One region of the Clostridium sp. CM037 genome, then DNA from elsewhere that is predicted to be linked to it. Evidence: riboswitches for the same ligand, from Rfam matches in the RefSeq annotation. Region 1 holds a riboswitch; the other holds the start of a gene.
The links. A riboswitch is a leader RNA that binds a small molecule or an ion and turns the genes downstream of it on or off. The one in region 1 is predicted to bind S-adenosylmethionine.
Positions count from the first base shown of each region.

Region 2: another riboswitch for S-adenosylmethionine. It lies ahead of ACWJKP_RS02405 (methionine ABC transporter ATP-binding protein); the one in region 1 lies ahead of ACWJKP_RS18505 (O-acetylhomoserine aminocarboxypropyltransferase/cysteine synthase family protein).

Region 1 covers NZ_CM143650.1:3,846,833-3,854,907, reverse strand. The annotation lists gene ACWJKP_RS18510 (homoserine dehydrogenase) at 1-201, opposite strand, end outside; gene ACWJKP_RS18505 (O-acetylhomoserine aminocarboxypropyltransferase/cysteine synthase family protein) at 317-1,603, opposite strand; SAM riboswitch class I at 1,715-1,826, opposite strand; SAM riboswitch class I at 1,960-2,070, opposite strand; gene ACWJKP_RS18500 (permease prefix domain 1-containing protein) at 2,145-3,113, opposite strand; gene ACWJKP_RS18495 (PadR family transcriptional regulator) at 3,115-3,444, opposite strand; gene ACWJKP_RS18490 (undecaprenyl-diphosphate phosphatase) at 3,648-4,496, shown strand; gene ACWJKP_RS18485 (hypothetical protein) at 4,560-5,126, shown strand; gene ACWJKP_RS18480 (WD40/YVTN/BNR-like repeat-containing protein) at 5,151-6,383, shown strand; gene ACWJKP_RS18475 (cupin domain-containing protein) at 6,513-7,010, opposite strand; gene ACWJKP_RS18470 (nucleoside deaminase) at 7,168-7,569, opposite strand; gene ACWJKP_RS18465 (hypothetical protein) at 7,720-7,896, opposite strand; gene ACWJKP_RS18460 (hypothetical protein) at 7,991-8,075, shown strand, end outside.
Region 2 covers NZ_CM143650.1:451,613-459,687, reverse strand. The annotation lists gene ACWJKP_RS02420 (alanine/glycine:cation symporter family protein) at 148-1,677, opposite strand; gene ACWJKP_RS02415 (MetQ/NlpA family ABC transporter substrate-binding protein) at 1,902-2,705, opposite strand; gene ACWJKP_RS02410 (methionine ABC transporter permease) at 2,887-3,531, opposite strand; gene ACWJKP_RS02405 (methionine ABC transporter ATP-binding protein) at 3,521-4,528, opposite strand; SAM riboswitch class I at 4,646-4,749, opposite strand; SAM riboswitch class I at 4,842-4,961, opposite strand; gene ACWJKP_RS02400 (transglycosylase domain-containing protein) at 5,505-7,949, shown strand.

The sequences.
Region 1 (8,075 bases):
AATATCATCAATGTTATCTGTTAATAGGCCATTAGGTGCTTTGATATCTCTTTTTTTATTTATATCTTTTACAAGTATTTTAGCAACTTCTATTTCATAATTTGAACGTTTCATTATTTCTTTTCTATTTTCGTGAAGTATTTTCCATACACCCGTCCCAACATTTCCAAAACCTAAAATCGCTATTTTTACCTTTTTCATAATAGTTTTCCTTTCTAAACTTTAAAGTTATTCCTCCGTCATCTAAGGTGATGGAGGAATATAGTTAGGAACAAGACCTTATTTTGAAACCAGCTGCCAAAGAATTATTGACTTTTTATTGAACTGATTTTTCTAGAGCTTGCGTCAAATCGTATATAATGTCATCGATACCCTCAACGCCAATTGAAAGTCTTATCAAATCTGAAGTAACTCCAGCAGATTTTTGCTCCTCTGCGTTAAGCTCTGCATGAGTTGTACTTGAGGGGTGAATTATTAGAGATTTTGCATCTGCAACATTTGCAAGCAGCGAAAATAATTCTACATTATTAATGAATTTTTTTCCAGCTTCAAGGCCACCTTTTATTCCAAAAGTGAATATTGATCCTGCTCCTTTTGGTAGGTATTTTTTAGCTAAATCTTTGTATCTGCTCCCTTCAAGTTCAGGATAATTTACCCATGAAACATTTGGATGCTTACTCAAAAATTCAACAACTTTCCTAGCGTTTGTTACATGTCTCTCAACTCTTAACGATAATGATTCCAAACCTTGAAGAAATAAAAATGCACTTTGAGGGCTAAGCGTCGCACCGGTGTTTCTTAAAAGTTGAACTCTAGCTTTTAAAGCAAATGCTGGAGCACCTAAATTAGCATATACTATTCCATTATAGCTTTTATCCGGAGTTGTAAAATCAGGGAATTTACCGCTAGCTGCCCAATCAAATTTACCAGCATCAACTATAATTCCACCAATAGTAGTTCCATGTCCTCCAATGAACTTTGTTGCTGAATGAATAATTACATCTGCACCATACTCAATTGGACGGCAAAGGAAGGGAGTTGCAAAGGTATTGTCAATAATAAGGGGTATTTTATTTTCATGAGCAATATCCGCTACTGCCTCTATATCTAGAACATTTATTTTTGGGTTTCCCATTGTTTCAGCATAAAGTGCTTTTGTTTTATTCGAGATAGCTTTTCTAAAATTTTCAGGATCATCTGGATCAACAAATGTTACGTTAATTCCAAGTTTTCTAAGAGTAACATTAAATAGTTCATAAGTACCACCATATAGAGTGCTTGCAGCTACTATTTCATCGCCTGAATTTGCTACATTAAGTATTGCATAGAATGTTGCAGCTATTCCTGAAGCTGTAGCAAGTCCTGCTACTCCGCCTTCGAGAGCGGCTACTCTTTTTTCAAAAACGTCTGTAGTTGGGTTCATTATTCTTGAATATATATTTCCTTCTTCTTTTAATTGAAATAAATTTGCTGCATGATCTGCATTTTTAAAAACAAAAGATGATGTTTGATAAATTGGGACTGCTCTCGAGCCTGTAGTAGGGTCTGGAACCTGCCCTGCATGTACCTGTAATGTTTCAAAACTTAATTTTCGCTCACTCATATTAATTTCTCCTTTTATAATTATTTTTCAAAAAAAAGCTGCTCTCCTATAAGGAAAGCAGCATGATTAATTTTATTAAACAATAAAATTGTATCATAAAATTTGCTATCGTCCTTATCTTTCAGATTTTACAATCTGATGGAATTGACACCATTGCACTTCTTTTAAAAATGCTGGTTGTCGGGCATCATCGGGCCAGTCCCTCTGCCGCTCTGGATAAGTTATATTTAGTTGTTAGTATTTAGTACATTATTTATTTAGATTTTTGGGGAAGAAAAAAAGCTACTTTCCTATAAGGAAAGTAGCAATAGTTAACTTTAATAAACAATAAAATTGTATCATAAAATTTGCTAACATCCTTATCTTTCAGATTTTACAATCTGCAGGAATTGACACCACTACATTCGAATAAGAATGCTGGTTGTCGGGCTTCATCGGACCAGTTCCTCTGCCACTCTGGATAAGTTGTATTCAGTTATTAGTATTTAGTATATTACTCATAAAAACAATTGTCAATACTTTTTTAAAAGATAAAGTTATTTTAATTATGCCCTTTTATAATACTATATGCTGCACTGAACATACCAAATAAAATGCCAACGATAGGGAATATAATCCAATTAATGTGCCATAGATTAAAAACTAATCCACTGACAAGGAAGATACAGATTGCTAATGGCCATACGATAGCAGCAACTGCACCAATAAGTTTATTATCTTCAGTTTCTTCTTTTGAAAAGTCACCAATCTGTAAAAGAATACTGAAACTCTGCTTAATATTTCCAAAGTATATGAAGATGAAAGCGGCAATAGCAACCATCACAAGTAAAACAACTACTCCGTAGCTTGATGCATTGTCGCCAAAAGCGGATGATACGAAAAGTGCAACTGGGGATATGACACATATGCATACACCCGTTATTATAGATATCATATAAGTTGATGCAAAAGCATTATTTTTTTGATTTATAATTGCTTTTGCATGAAGAGGTAAATCAAAACCGCTTTTTAGATACTTGTATTTTTCTAGCTTCATACCGGAATAAATGAATAAAGCTACAGCAGGTACACACAGTAAGAATAGTGCAATAATGCCAAACATATCGCTGAAATCTTTTGAAATGCCTTTACAGATAATGCCACCATCTATGAGAGTGGTAATTAATATTAATATAGCTGTTGCTATAATACATAAAAAAACACCTATACCCATCAATAAGCCAGATTCTTTTTTTGTAGTCATAAAGTTATCGGCCTCTTCTTGTGTAATGGTTTTAAGTATCGCACCCTTTTTCATATGTTCGATGCCAAGTTCATCAATTAATTCGTCAATATTGCCAAATTCTGAGATTACAATACCAATGGCCTCATTTTCTGATTTTCCATCATTCTTATTCTCGTTATATTTTTCTTCCATATTCCATAATAAATCATTTTTTAATTTCATCGTCTGATTTGTTCTTGGTAGGACTTTAAACATATTATCTAAATAATTTTTTATAGTTTCCATTTTAATCCCTCTCCTTAATAAATTTATTAATAACTTCTTTTGTTAAGCTCCATTCTTCACATTTTTCTTTATAGTAGGTTAAACCTACGGGGGTGATTTTATAATATGTGCGTCTTTTACCAAAGGTTTCGTCTTTATAGAAAGATTCGATATATCCATTCTTCTCAAGACGGTTGAATGCTGAATAGAGTGTGGTCTCTTTCATAACATACTTCTCCTCTGATAATTTCCTGATGTTTTTTGATATTTCATACCCGTAGGATTCGCCATCTTGAAGCATAAAAAGAATAATCGTATCATTATATCCTCGAATTACATCGCTGCTTATCAAATTATATCCTCCTTCGCTTTTACTGCATCTGTAGTACTTTGTCTGTCGTGGTAATTCAAGGATAACACAATTACTACGACAGGTAAAGTGTTTTCTAAAATTTGAATAGATGTAATATTACTGTAAGTTTTGAAGATGGTACCTTATAGATTATTATGATAAACTATATACAGTAATAATTAGATTGGAAGGAATGGTGAGTTATGGACATAATATTTTTATTAAAAGCAATTATAATAGCAATAGTAGAAGGGGTAACTGAATTTATCCCAGTATCGTCTACAGGACATATGATATTGATTGGATGGGCAATTGGGTTTGAGGGAGAGTTTGTAAAGATGTTTGAAGTTGTAATCCAACTTGGAGCAATAATGGCAGTTGTTGTTTTGTATTGGGAGAAGATTAGCGAAAGTATAATAGAATTTTTTAAGTTTATATTTACTAAAGGAAAAGAGGGAAAGAAAGGATTCAGGTTTGGGATAAATGTTATTACGGCATCTATTCCAATGGGAATTGCAGGAGTAGTATTATACGATAAAATAAAACTATTGTTTACACCAGAGGCAGTTATAGTAGGATTCATAGTTGGTGGATTATTGTTACTAATAATCGAGAAGAGAGTTAGAAATAGGGATCATAAAGTAGAAAGTATAGATAGCATAACGCCTATACAATCATTTAAGATCGGTTTATTACAACTGCTTGCAATGTGGCCAGGAATGTCAAGAAGTGCTTCTACAATTATGGGTGGATGGATTGCAGGATTATCAACACCAATAGCAGCAGAATTTTCATTTTTTATAGCGATTCCAGCTATGATAGGGGCAACAGGTAAGGACTTATTTGAATTTGATTATTCTATAATGACACTAACATTATGGATTTCATTAATAGTAGGATTTGTTGTAGCCTTCATAGTATCTTTGATAGTTATGAAAAAATTTGTGGATTATTTAAAAAAGAAACCAATGAAAGTATTTGCAATATATAGAATAGTAGTAGGTATTATACTTGGAATATTAGTATTAACTAAGGTTATTATTTTAGCATAATCATAGAGAATAAATAGCAAGAGGTATTTTTTCTTATATAAATAGTAAAAGGAGAATAAGCATATGGAAAGTAAGCATATGGGAAATAATAAAGTATTAAATATTATAACTTCTATAATGATAGTAGCATCTATAATTATGGCTTTTTTTCTTTATGAAACAGTAAAGGGAAAAAATAAAATTACATATGTATTAAGTGATATGAAGACGGCAGTAAATGATGAAGGTAAAGACCAAACTTTAAAAAATGAAATAAACAAAGTAAAGGTTATAGATATAAACTTTCCTTTTATAAAAACAAGTATTGAGAGTACAGCAACGGATTGTTCAACAATTGGAAGTAGTATATTCCAGAAATATCAGGTAAATACACTTAAGAATAATATTAGTGAAATGGAGTTTGATGGGCTTCAGTATGAAAGTAATAAAATTATTAAAGGTAATCTAAAAGACTTTCTAATTGAAGTTACTTTTAACACAAGATACTTAAAAGATGATGCAAATCTATTAAAGAATTCTATGATAGAAGGTAAAAATAGACCCTTATTTAGAACAAGGTTCCATATAAAGGCTACAGATAAACCATTTACATATGAGCTAGTTGAAATAGGTAAGGATTTAGGAAGATAAGGTGTGCAGGAAGTAGGGAAAGATATGAATAAAAAGAATAAGATATTAATTGGTACATCAATAATTTTAGTTGTATTTTGTATTATAGGTGGATATTATATATATAATATCAAAAGCAATTACAGTAAAAATCATCCGATTATAGAATATAAAGATACTTCAAGACTTCAATATATAGCAGGTCCGATGCTTGAAAAATATCTAGGACAATATAAAATTAATACTAAGAATAAGGTAAATGAAAAGATAAGTTATTATACTTATAAAAGCAGTCAACTTATTGCAGGGGATAGTGGAACTTTTGCAATATCGGCAATATTTGATGTGGAGCCATATGATAAAGGTGACCTTAGCAAGCTAAGTAAATGGGGTTTAATAGATAATGATGGAATGATTCATTGTGATTGGACTTTAATTATAAGTAAGTTTAAAGGTAATAAGTATAAACTTTTAGATGTTTTACAAACCAGCGATGTAAAGAAAAAATTAGGTATATCAAAGAAAAATAGTAATATAATAGAGCCAGTAGTAACAGCGGATAAGTGTAAATATAAAATAGAAAAAGATGATGTGTGTATAACTTATGATGGCGGTGTAAATTGGACTAAAATTCCAATAGCGCTTATGCCGTTAGAGGATAAAGATAAGCAAGATACAAAATCAGATGACTTGAATAAAGGAAGTTATTATATATCCGAAAAGAAAACGGCTTTTATATATGGAACTGGAAGTTTATGTATATCGAGTGACGAAGGGAAAACGTGGAAAGATGTAAATTTACAAAGTGATATTATGGGTATAAGAAGACAATTCATTGGATTTACGGATGAAGGATTTGGATATGCAATTATTGCTGGCGATAGAGCAATGAGTTTTGAAATGATAGATATTTATATTAGTAAAGATGGAGGAGATACTTGGGACTTTAAAGGCCCATTAATGAAAGACGGATCAAGTCTTGCAACTGGAATTTCATTTTCAACGAGCAAAATTGGATTTATAACAACTAAAATTAATAGTATATATATGACTACTAATGGAGGAGAGAGTTGGAATACAATTGAGTTGCCAATGCCAGAGGAACTTAAAGGCATATATGATGATTCAGTAGCACCTGTATTTAAGGGGAGCCATGGTGAGCTTTATGTTGGACAAGGGGATGATGGTGACTATGGAGCAGGCAAAAGCCAGGTATGTAGGTTTATCAGTGAAGACTTTGGTAAGAACTGGAAATATGATGGAGAGGTTATAAAATAAAAAAATGGTTATATATTGATTATGCTAAGAGAATGCTTAAATGTTTAGAATATAAATAAACAGTATTAAAATAGTGAGACCCTACTAGAATCATTGATTCTAGTAGGGTCTCTAATTACAAAGCAATAGTTATTTTGTAAGCTTAATTATTATATCCTTATATTGAGAGTACTTGTTTAAAAGAACATCTCTTTTTAATATTTCAAAATCTTTAAAGTCAAAGCCAGGGGATACCATACAGCCAACAAGAGAGTAACCTGAACTATTCATAGCAGAACCAAAGATATAATTCTTAGGTACTAGGAATTGTGGAGTTTCTCCATTTTTTATATTAAGACCTAGTTGCTTAGTAGTAAGTTCTCCCTCTGGACTTATCATATATATTGTAAGGGGGGAACCTGCATGATAGTACCACATTTCATCTGATTTCAATCTATGAAAACTTGAAATTTCTCCATCTCTTAATAAAAAATAAATACTAGTCCAAAGTATTCTTTCACCTTCAAAGCTAGTTTTTAAATCATTGGAGCTAATATTTTCACAAGAGTCAAAGCTGCTTTTGTAGAAACCACCTTCAGGATGAGGTTCCATATTTAATGTGTCAATAAAGTATTGTGGTGAGTGCATAATTTATCTCCTTTGTAAAAAAAAATGATCATACTTAATTATAATCAAATAGGTCAGTAGTGACAAGGGTAGTTTCATTAAGATTATAACTGTAGCAGCATCAATACAAAAACTGTATTAGAAAATTCCAATACAGCTTTCGTATTTGTTTACTCAATTAATCCCAAAAACCGTCATGAACATTTACGACATCTTGCTCAATTTCTTCAAAAGGGCCTTCAACATTAATATTTTTTTGTCCTTTTGCAAAGACATATCTGCAAGATAAATCAAAGGTTGGATTTATATCATTATTACCAGTAAGCTCTAGTAATCTTTTTTCGCTTATACCATATACTACTTTCCCCACATTACCCCAATATATTGCACCAGAACACATTACACATGGTTCGGCAGTTGTATATAAAGTACAATTCCAAAAAAAGTCTTTTGAGTATTTAGTGGAAGCCTTTTCCATTAAAATTGTTTCGGCATGGCCAGTGCATCTTTTTTCAGTTAATTCTACATTTTCTTGTTCAAGAAGTATATTTCCTTCACCATCTACTAATATAGCTCCCAATGGAGTATTTCCATTTTCTCTTGATTTTTTTGATATGTCAATTGCTTTTTTTTATATAAAATATATGATCTTTTCTAGCCCAATTAACTCCTCCTCCATACAATATAATGAGCTTATGTTAAAGTAATTATATTTGTTGTAACGAATGTTTTAAGGTTGCCAGTAAGCAAAACCATAACTTGATATAACGAGGCTCAATACTAATAGTGCTGAACCTATTCCGCTTAAAAATTTATTGGGAGCAAGACATGAGAGAAATGAACCTATCCCCATTATGAATATTCCTATAAAGGCGATTGTTTTATATTTTTTAATGTTATTATTCATAAAGACCTCCTACATCAAATTACATTTCTATTTGATCATAATTACGTTTGTTTTGGTACGCTTCATTAAAACAGTATAAATTAGTGCACCTAATATGATTCCATTTAACGGAGCAAATCCAAAATCTACTACCATAACTATAACTGCTGATAGAATCCATGCAATCCAAGCTATTATAT
Region 2 (8,075 bases), 840 kb from region 1:
AAATGCCTCCTTGTTTTTATAATTAAAGAAAATAATTATTTCTATTAGAGTATACCCTAAATAGTATAGTTTGCTTCTTTTAATCCATACTATTTTAAGAAAGTTTACTAAATTACCTGTTAATTAAGTTTATTCTAAGTTTGTACCTTATTTCCAAACATCAGTATCAACACCAATAGATTTTGATTTGAATTTAGTTCCATCGGTTTTTTTATAATTTTTCAATATTTTTAATGCATAGTTAGACCCAATTAATATAATTGGAACATTTACATAAACTAAAACAATATTTACAAAATCACCTATGTACCATAAATTTGTAAGTTCTAAACCAGCAAGAACTGTTAATGCGCCAAATGGAACAAAGAATAATGCACCAACCAAACGTATTCCCATGATAAATTTCTTATTTCTAGATATTAAATTTGCGGAGACTTCTGCAAACAATATTAAACCGAGCAATGTTGTAAATGCAAACATTCCATAGCATAGCGAAACAATAATTGTAACCGTCCCATCTAATGCAGTACCAGGAACTAAGTATTTGATTGAGGATAGGTAAACTGTAAGTTTCGACGCTTCTATACTTTCCCATGAAACTCCAGCAGTGCCTGTCCAAACATGTGCCATAACAATAACAAATCCAGTCATACTACATATTACCATTGTGTCAAGAAAAACTCCTAGACATTGTACAAAACCTTGTTCTGCAGGATGTTTATTCTCCGCTGTAGCAGCCGCCATTGTAATTGTTCCTTGTCCAGCTTCATTGGACATTAACCCACGCTTAATTCCTTGAGCTAAAGCCACACCAAATGCCCCACCAAATAATGCATTGGGCTTAAATGCTCCACCAATCACTTCTTTAAAGAAATACGGAACTTTATCTAAGTTAACTAATATTATTAAAATAACTATAAGTGTATAAATAACTGCCATAATAGGTACCAGTACATCTGTAACTGCAGTAACTCTTTTTATTCCTCCAATTACAGTCAAAAGAACAGTAATTATTAAGACTATTGCTATACCATAATAAACTGTAGATTGACGTCCAAAGGTTTTTCCAGCTATAGTATCAGCTATTGAACCGAAACTTGTAAATAAATGAAAAGCTTGAGATGGGATAACAAACAGTGCATATATTATAAAAAGTGAAGACAGTATAATACCTACCCACCGTTTATTTCCCAAAATCTTTTGACCATAAAATGGAAGTCCACCTACGAACTCCTTGCCATTTTTCTCTTTAAAAAGCTGTGCAAGTACAGATTCTACAAAAGCCGTGGACATACCAAAGAAAGCTGAAACCCACATCCAAAATAGTGCCCCTGGTCCGCCAACAGATATTGCTCCTGTAACCCCCATAATATTACCTGGACCTACACGCATAGCAGAACTTAGTAAAAATGATGCTAATGAACTAACCCCAGTATCTGTTTCCTTTTTTGTAGCAAGGATCTTAATTCCTTTTTTAAATGCCATAACTTGAATAAATCCAGTTTTAAATGTAAGATAAATTCCTGTTCCTAAAAGTAAAATAACTGCAAAGGCAAAATTACCTAAAACCGGGATGTTTTGATACCACTTAAAATTAGTTGGAAATTCCCATAGAAAATCCGCAATAGGAACTATAAAATTAAAAAAATTATTTATTGCTTGAAATAATACACTCATTTTTAAACCTCCATATTATAATGTTATCCTTATTTGCATTTTAGAATTAATTACTCCAAAAATTATTTGCATACGGTAATTATACACTAATAAGGTATAAAATGAATTTTTTAAAAAATAAAAGTATAAAAATGTCGTTAAACTTTATGCTTTACTATAAAAAAATCATCTTACTTTCGACTATTACGCCCAAAGCAAAATGATTTTATGGTTTTATATTTTTTTTAGAAAGCAGGAATTATATCTCCTTTATATTTATCTTCAATAATTTTTTTAACTTCTGGAGAATTTAATGCCTTTGAAAGTGCTTCTATATGAGGTTTAGTTTTATCTTCTTTTCTAACTGCAAGCACATTTGCATAAGGAGAATCTTTTGACTCAATTGCTAGTGCGTCTTTTGTCGGATTTAAATTGGCTTCTATTGCAAAATTTGAATTTATAACTGCTGCATCCACATCTTTTAAAATCCTTGGAAGTTGAGGAGCGTCTAATTCAGTTATTTTAAAATTCTTTTTATTTTCAGTAATATCAAGTTTAGAAATAAGATCTCCCTTTTTTAGTTTTAATAGCCCTTCCTTCTCAAGCACTCTAAGTGCTCTTGCTCCATTTGTAGGATCACTTGGAATAGCTATTTTAGCTCCATCTTTTAAATCACTAAGTTTTTTATATTTGTTAGAGTACACACCCATAGGTTCAAGATGAACCTTTACAGTATAGTCTAGGTCCACTCCCTTTTCTTTACTAAAGGATTGCAAATAAGGTATATGTTGAAAGAAATTAGCCTCTAATTGTCCCTCGGCTAGTGCAGTGTTTGGTGTTACATAGTCAGTAAATTCTACTATTTCGAGAGTATATCCCTCTTTTGCGAGAATCGGCTTTATAGCCTCTAATATTTCTTTATGAGGCACTGGTGACGCACCTACTTTAATGATTTTTTTCTCAGTTACATCCGCCTCTTTTTTTGCTCCACATCCACTCAGTGTAAAAATCACAACTATTGTCAATAATATGCTTAATATTTTTTTCATTTTTAATTTCCTCCTCTTATTTTTCTTTTAATATTTTTATAATTCAATCATCTCCTGCTGAGCTGTATATTAACGACTTCAGAAGGAGATTTATACTCCCACTGAAGTTTTCTATTTGTTAGGTCAAGTAACTCCTACTTATAGAAGTGGGAGACTTTCCTTCTGAAATGTCGTTCAAAACTTATTTAATCATTTTTCTGTACAATATATTTCCTAAGGCTTGAATTACTTGCACAACTGCAATTAATATAATTACAGTGTATATCATGATATCTGACTTAAATCTATAGTAACCATATTTTACGGCTACATCTCCAAGTCCCCCTCCACCAATTGTCCCAGCCATAGCTGAGTAACCTATAATGTTTATTATTGTTAACGTAACTCCAAGAACTATAGACGGCATTGCCTCTTTTAACATAACCTTAAATATAATTTGATAGGTTTTTGCACCAAATGACTTAGCTGCTTCAACAATTCCATAATCCACTTCTAAAAGTGCAGATTCTATTATTCTTGCAGCAAAAGGTGCTGCACCAAGCGTTAGAGGAACTATAGCTGCATTAGTACCTATTGTTGTTCCAACTATAAGCTTAGTTAAAGGGAATATAGATATCATTAGTATAATAAACGGAAAAGACCTAAGTATATTTATTACTAAATTTAAGATTTTATAGATTAAAGTGTTTGGCCTTAGGCCTTTAGGACCAGTTATAATTAATCCTACTGCTGAAATAAACCCTAAAATAACTGTAAAAATTGTGGATAATGTTACCATATATATAGTTTCTTTTAGTGCAGGTAATAAAATGTCTTTAAATAGCATTTATACTCTCTCCCTTGTGCTTCTCAAGCTGCACAGAATAATTAATGAGCTCCCACTCTATAGATTTTTCATCTAAATAGTTTAATATCTTCTTCTTATTCTCTTTACTTGCATTTATTATGAGACTTCCCATTACGTTATCCCTAAATTTTTCAAGCCTGCCCCATACTATTGAAAAATCAATATTTAACTCCCTGGCAATTGATGTTATAAGGCAACTCAGGGTAATTTCCTTTGTAAAAAATATTTTAATGTTATATCCCGTGCTAGGCAGTAATTCTTCCTCTCCCATAAGTGTTTGCATTTCCTTTGTTGGCCTAATAAATAGTTCATCGGTAATGCCATGGCTTTTAATTTCCCCTCCTTCTAAAAGAATAAATTTATTACAAATTTCTTTTACCACTTCCATCTGATGGGTAACTACAATAATTGTTATATTAAATTTGTTATTGATAGCTCTTAAAAGCTCTAATATAGATTTTGTAGTTTTAGGATCTAGTGCAGAGGTAGCTTCATCACAAAGTAATATTTTCGGATTAAGTGAAAGCGCTCTTGCAATTCCAACTCTTTGCTTCTGCCCTCCGCTAAGTTGTTTTACATTGGTGTTTGCTTTATCCTTAAGTCCTACTAACTCTATTAAGCTATCTACTCTTTTTTTAATAAAATTTTTATCGTTTCCCCATATTTCTAGTGGAAATGCTATGTTTTGAAAAACATTTTTACTGTTAATAAGATTAAAACTTTGAAATATTATGCCTACATTTTTCCTAAACTCGCGAAGTTCTTTCAAACTTAGCTGTTTCACCCCTTTTCCCATTATATTAATGGTACCTGTATCATAGGTTTCAAGCCCATTAAAGCATCTAAGTAAAGTGGATTTACCAGCTCCACTGTGACCAATAACACCATAGATATCACCTTCCTCCACTGTAAATGAAACATCATTTAACACTTTAACCGCTGAAAAACTTTTACTTACACCTCGAACTTTAATCATGATATCCCTTCTCCTTTTCATTTTTTATAATTCATCTTTACCTTTTGATCCTTTCTTTAAACATCACTCTAAAAAAATAGAGGCCAAGAATAAACTTGGGCTCTACTTCCAAACTTATTCTTATCTTGCAGCAATGCTGCAGGAATTAACACCATGTATCATAATATGATACTGGTTGTCGGGGTTCATAGGGCCAGTCCCTCCACCTCTCTTGATAAGACACTATTAAATTTTATTTACATCTATTCAAAAAACAAAAACCTCTTTCATCATTATATAATGATGAAAGAGGTATAAAATTACAAAGACACCTCTCTCATCTTCCGCTAATTTACAATGAAATTAACGCAGGATTTAGCACCTATTCAGACAATAACGTCTGATGGTTGCCGAGATGTCATCGGGCCAGTCCCTCTATCTCTCTTGATGAGAATTAACTTATTTATTAAATTAGATTTATAATATCACTATATGAATGCTATGTAAAGAAGTTTTTATATACACCTTCTCCAAACATCATACAACTGTCTAATGATGTTTCATCATAATATATATTTTGTTCATACTTTATATATAACATAAATATTCATGTTACATTATTTATGTTATAATATATTGTAATAATTATATTGTTCTAGGAGGATACATTGTATGGCTAATGCTTGAAACGCCAATAAGAAATAATTAACATCAATTGAAATTATTTCCCATACCGCGGCGTTATTGACAAGATTGTAAAATAATTGTATTATACACACATAAACTAAGCACTTTTTTAATAGTATAAGAGAGACCCATAAGATCTCTTTTATGTGACCTAGTATTAGAAATTCAGTAATAACAATTGAATATAAGACTAAAAACAGGATAATACTTATGGCGACCAAGTAAGCCCCCCTTTACGTATGTATGAAGCATGGTCATTCAGGACTAACCCTGGACATTTTTTGTATAATAAAAAAAGGAGGAGATATTAATGGATGATAATAAAAATGTAGAACCCATAAAAACAGCACCAGTTAAAAAGAAACTTTGGAAAAAAATCGTTAAAGGTTTATTGATATTTTCTGCAATAATTTTCGTATCGGCTACGATAACTTTAGGATATGGTTATATTAAATATGGGGCTAAAATAGAGGCAACTATAAAGGATGCTAACAACATAGCACAAACCATAAATGAAACCTCCTTTAATACCCGAAAACCAACACAATTTTTTGATACTAATGGTAAATTATTAAAAGAATTTAAAACCAATACATATTATTATACAAAAGAAGCAGACTTAAATCCCTATATAGGTAAAGCTGTTACTTCAATAGAAGACCAAAGGTTTTATAAACATAATGGTATAGATTATAAAGGTATAAGGAGAGCTGTCTGGGTATATATAAAATCCAGGGGAGCTATCGTACAAGGTGGTTCAACAATAACGCAACAACTTGCAAGAAATGTATTCCTTACATTTGACGTAACCTTATCGAGAAAATTAGAAGAGTCTGTTGTAGCGCAGAAATTAGAAGAAAGATACTCAAAAGATCAAATATTGGAATTTTATGTAAACAATATAAACTTCGGCAATGGATGTTATAGTATTGAAAGTGCTTCACAATTTTACTTTCAAAAGAATAATAAAGATTTAGATTTATCTCAAATAGCTATGCTTGTTTCAATACCTAATAATCCATCTGTTTATAATCCCGTGACTCAGCTGGACAATGTTATAAAGAGGAGAGACTTAGTTTTAGATAAAATGCTAAGCTTAGAACAAATTTCACAAAGCGATTTTGATACAGCAAAAGCAGAAGTTATTAAATTAAATATTAAACCTCATACAGCACCTGAACCTATGAGTTACGATATTCAATATGCTGTTCACAATGCAACCTTAAAGTTAATGGAGCAAAATGGTTTTGTTTCTAAATATTCTTTTAGTAATGATAATGATAGAAAAACTTATTTCACTAAGTATAATGATGAATATGAGTCTAAAGAAAAACAACTTCTTAGTGGAGGATATAGAATAGATACATCTATTGATACTGCAAAACAAGAAAAATTACAAAGTGTAGTAGATAGTCATTTGGCTCAATATACAAGCACCAATAACAAAACAGATTTATATGAAAAGCAAGGTGCAAGCGTTACTATAGATAATAATACTGGAGAAGTGGTAGCTATAGTTGGAGGTAGAAGCCAAGATGGCAATACCTTCAACAGAGCCTTCTTAGGTGTAAGACAGCCAGGTTCCGCTATAAAGCCATTAATTGCATATACCCCTGCATTTGAAAAAGGCTACATTCCCGCTAGTGAATATGAAGACAAAGCATTTGATAATGGTCCCGCTAATGTTGATAATCAATACAGAGGGTCTGTATCTTTAAGATATGCAGTTGAGCAATCTATAAACACTATCCCGGTTAGATTAGTGGGGGAAATGGGCGTAAAAAATTCGTTGAAATATTTACAAAACATGGAGTTTAAATATACAACTCCTCAAGATATTTACCCTATAATTGCTATAGGTGGTTTTACAAAGGGTGTTACACCAGTTGAAATGGCTTCAGGTTATTCAACCCTTTCAAGAAACGGTGAATTCGTAAGTCCGACTAATGTATGTAAAATAACCAATACAGTAGTTAATGAAGTATTATTTGAAAATAACCATAAGCAAACTAAAGTGTATGATAGTGGTGCCTCTTATCTTATGACAGATACTTTAAAGGGTGTGCTAACAGAAAGTCGAAGTCATTCAAATTTAGCCCTTAGTAACTATCCCTTTACTGCAGGTAAAACAGGAACCACAGATCAATCAAAAGACGCTTGGTTTGTAGGATATACACCTTATTATACAACCTCTGTATGGGTAGGAGATGATATTCCAGCGCCACAAAACATGTATGGAGCCCAAGAACCAGATCAGATATGGAAAGAATATATGGAGTACCTACACCAAGGTCTAGAACAAAAAGACTTTATTCGTCCTAATACAGTAGTTGATAGAAATGGAGTATTAATGAATACTCTATATATCAAATTAAATGAAAATGGTAAAATAAAAGCAGAAAAGAAAGTCATAGAAAACCCAAGTGATGATGCTGCAAAAAAAGCAAGTGATGATGCTGCAAAAAAAGCAAGCGATGATGCTGCAAAAAAGACAAGCGATGATGCTGCAAAGAAAGCAAGCGATGATGCAGCAAACGAAGCAGCTGCAAAAGCGGCAGCAGACAAAGTAGCTGCTGACGCAGCAGCTGCAAATGAAGCCGCAGCAAAAGCAGCCGCAGACAAAGCAGCTGCAGACAAAGCAGCCGCAGACGAAGCAGCCGCAGACAAAGAAGCTGCAGACAAAGAAGCCGCAGACAAAGAAGCCGCAGACAAAGAAGCAAACGAACAACCACCAGCCACAGCCCCTACACAATAACCCAGCGCGAACGTTAAATCATCACCTACGCTGCTGCACTATTAATGACTTTCCTTCCGAAGTGTCATTAATCAGTAATTATATTTTATTTTAAAAGAGGGTAAGTATTTAAAAATACTTACCCTC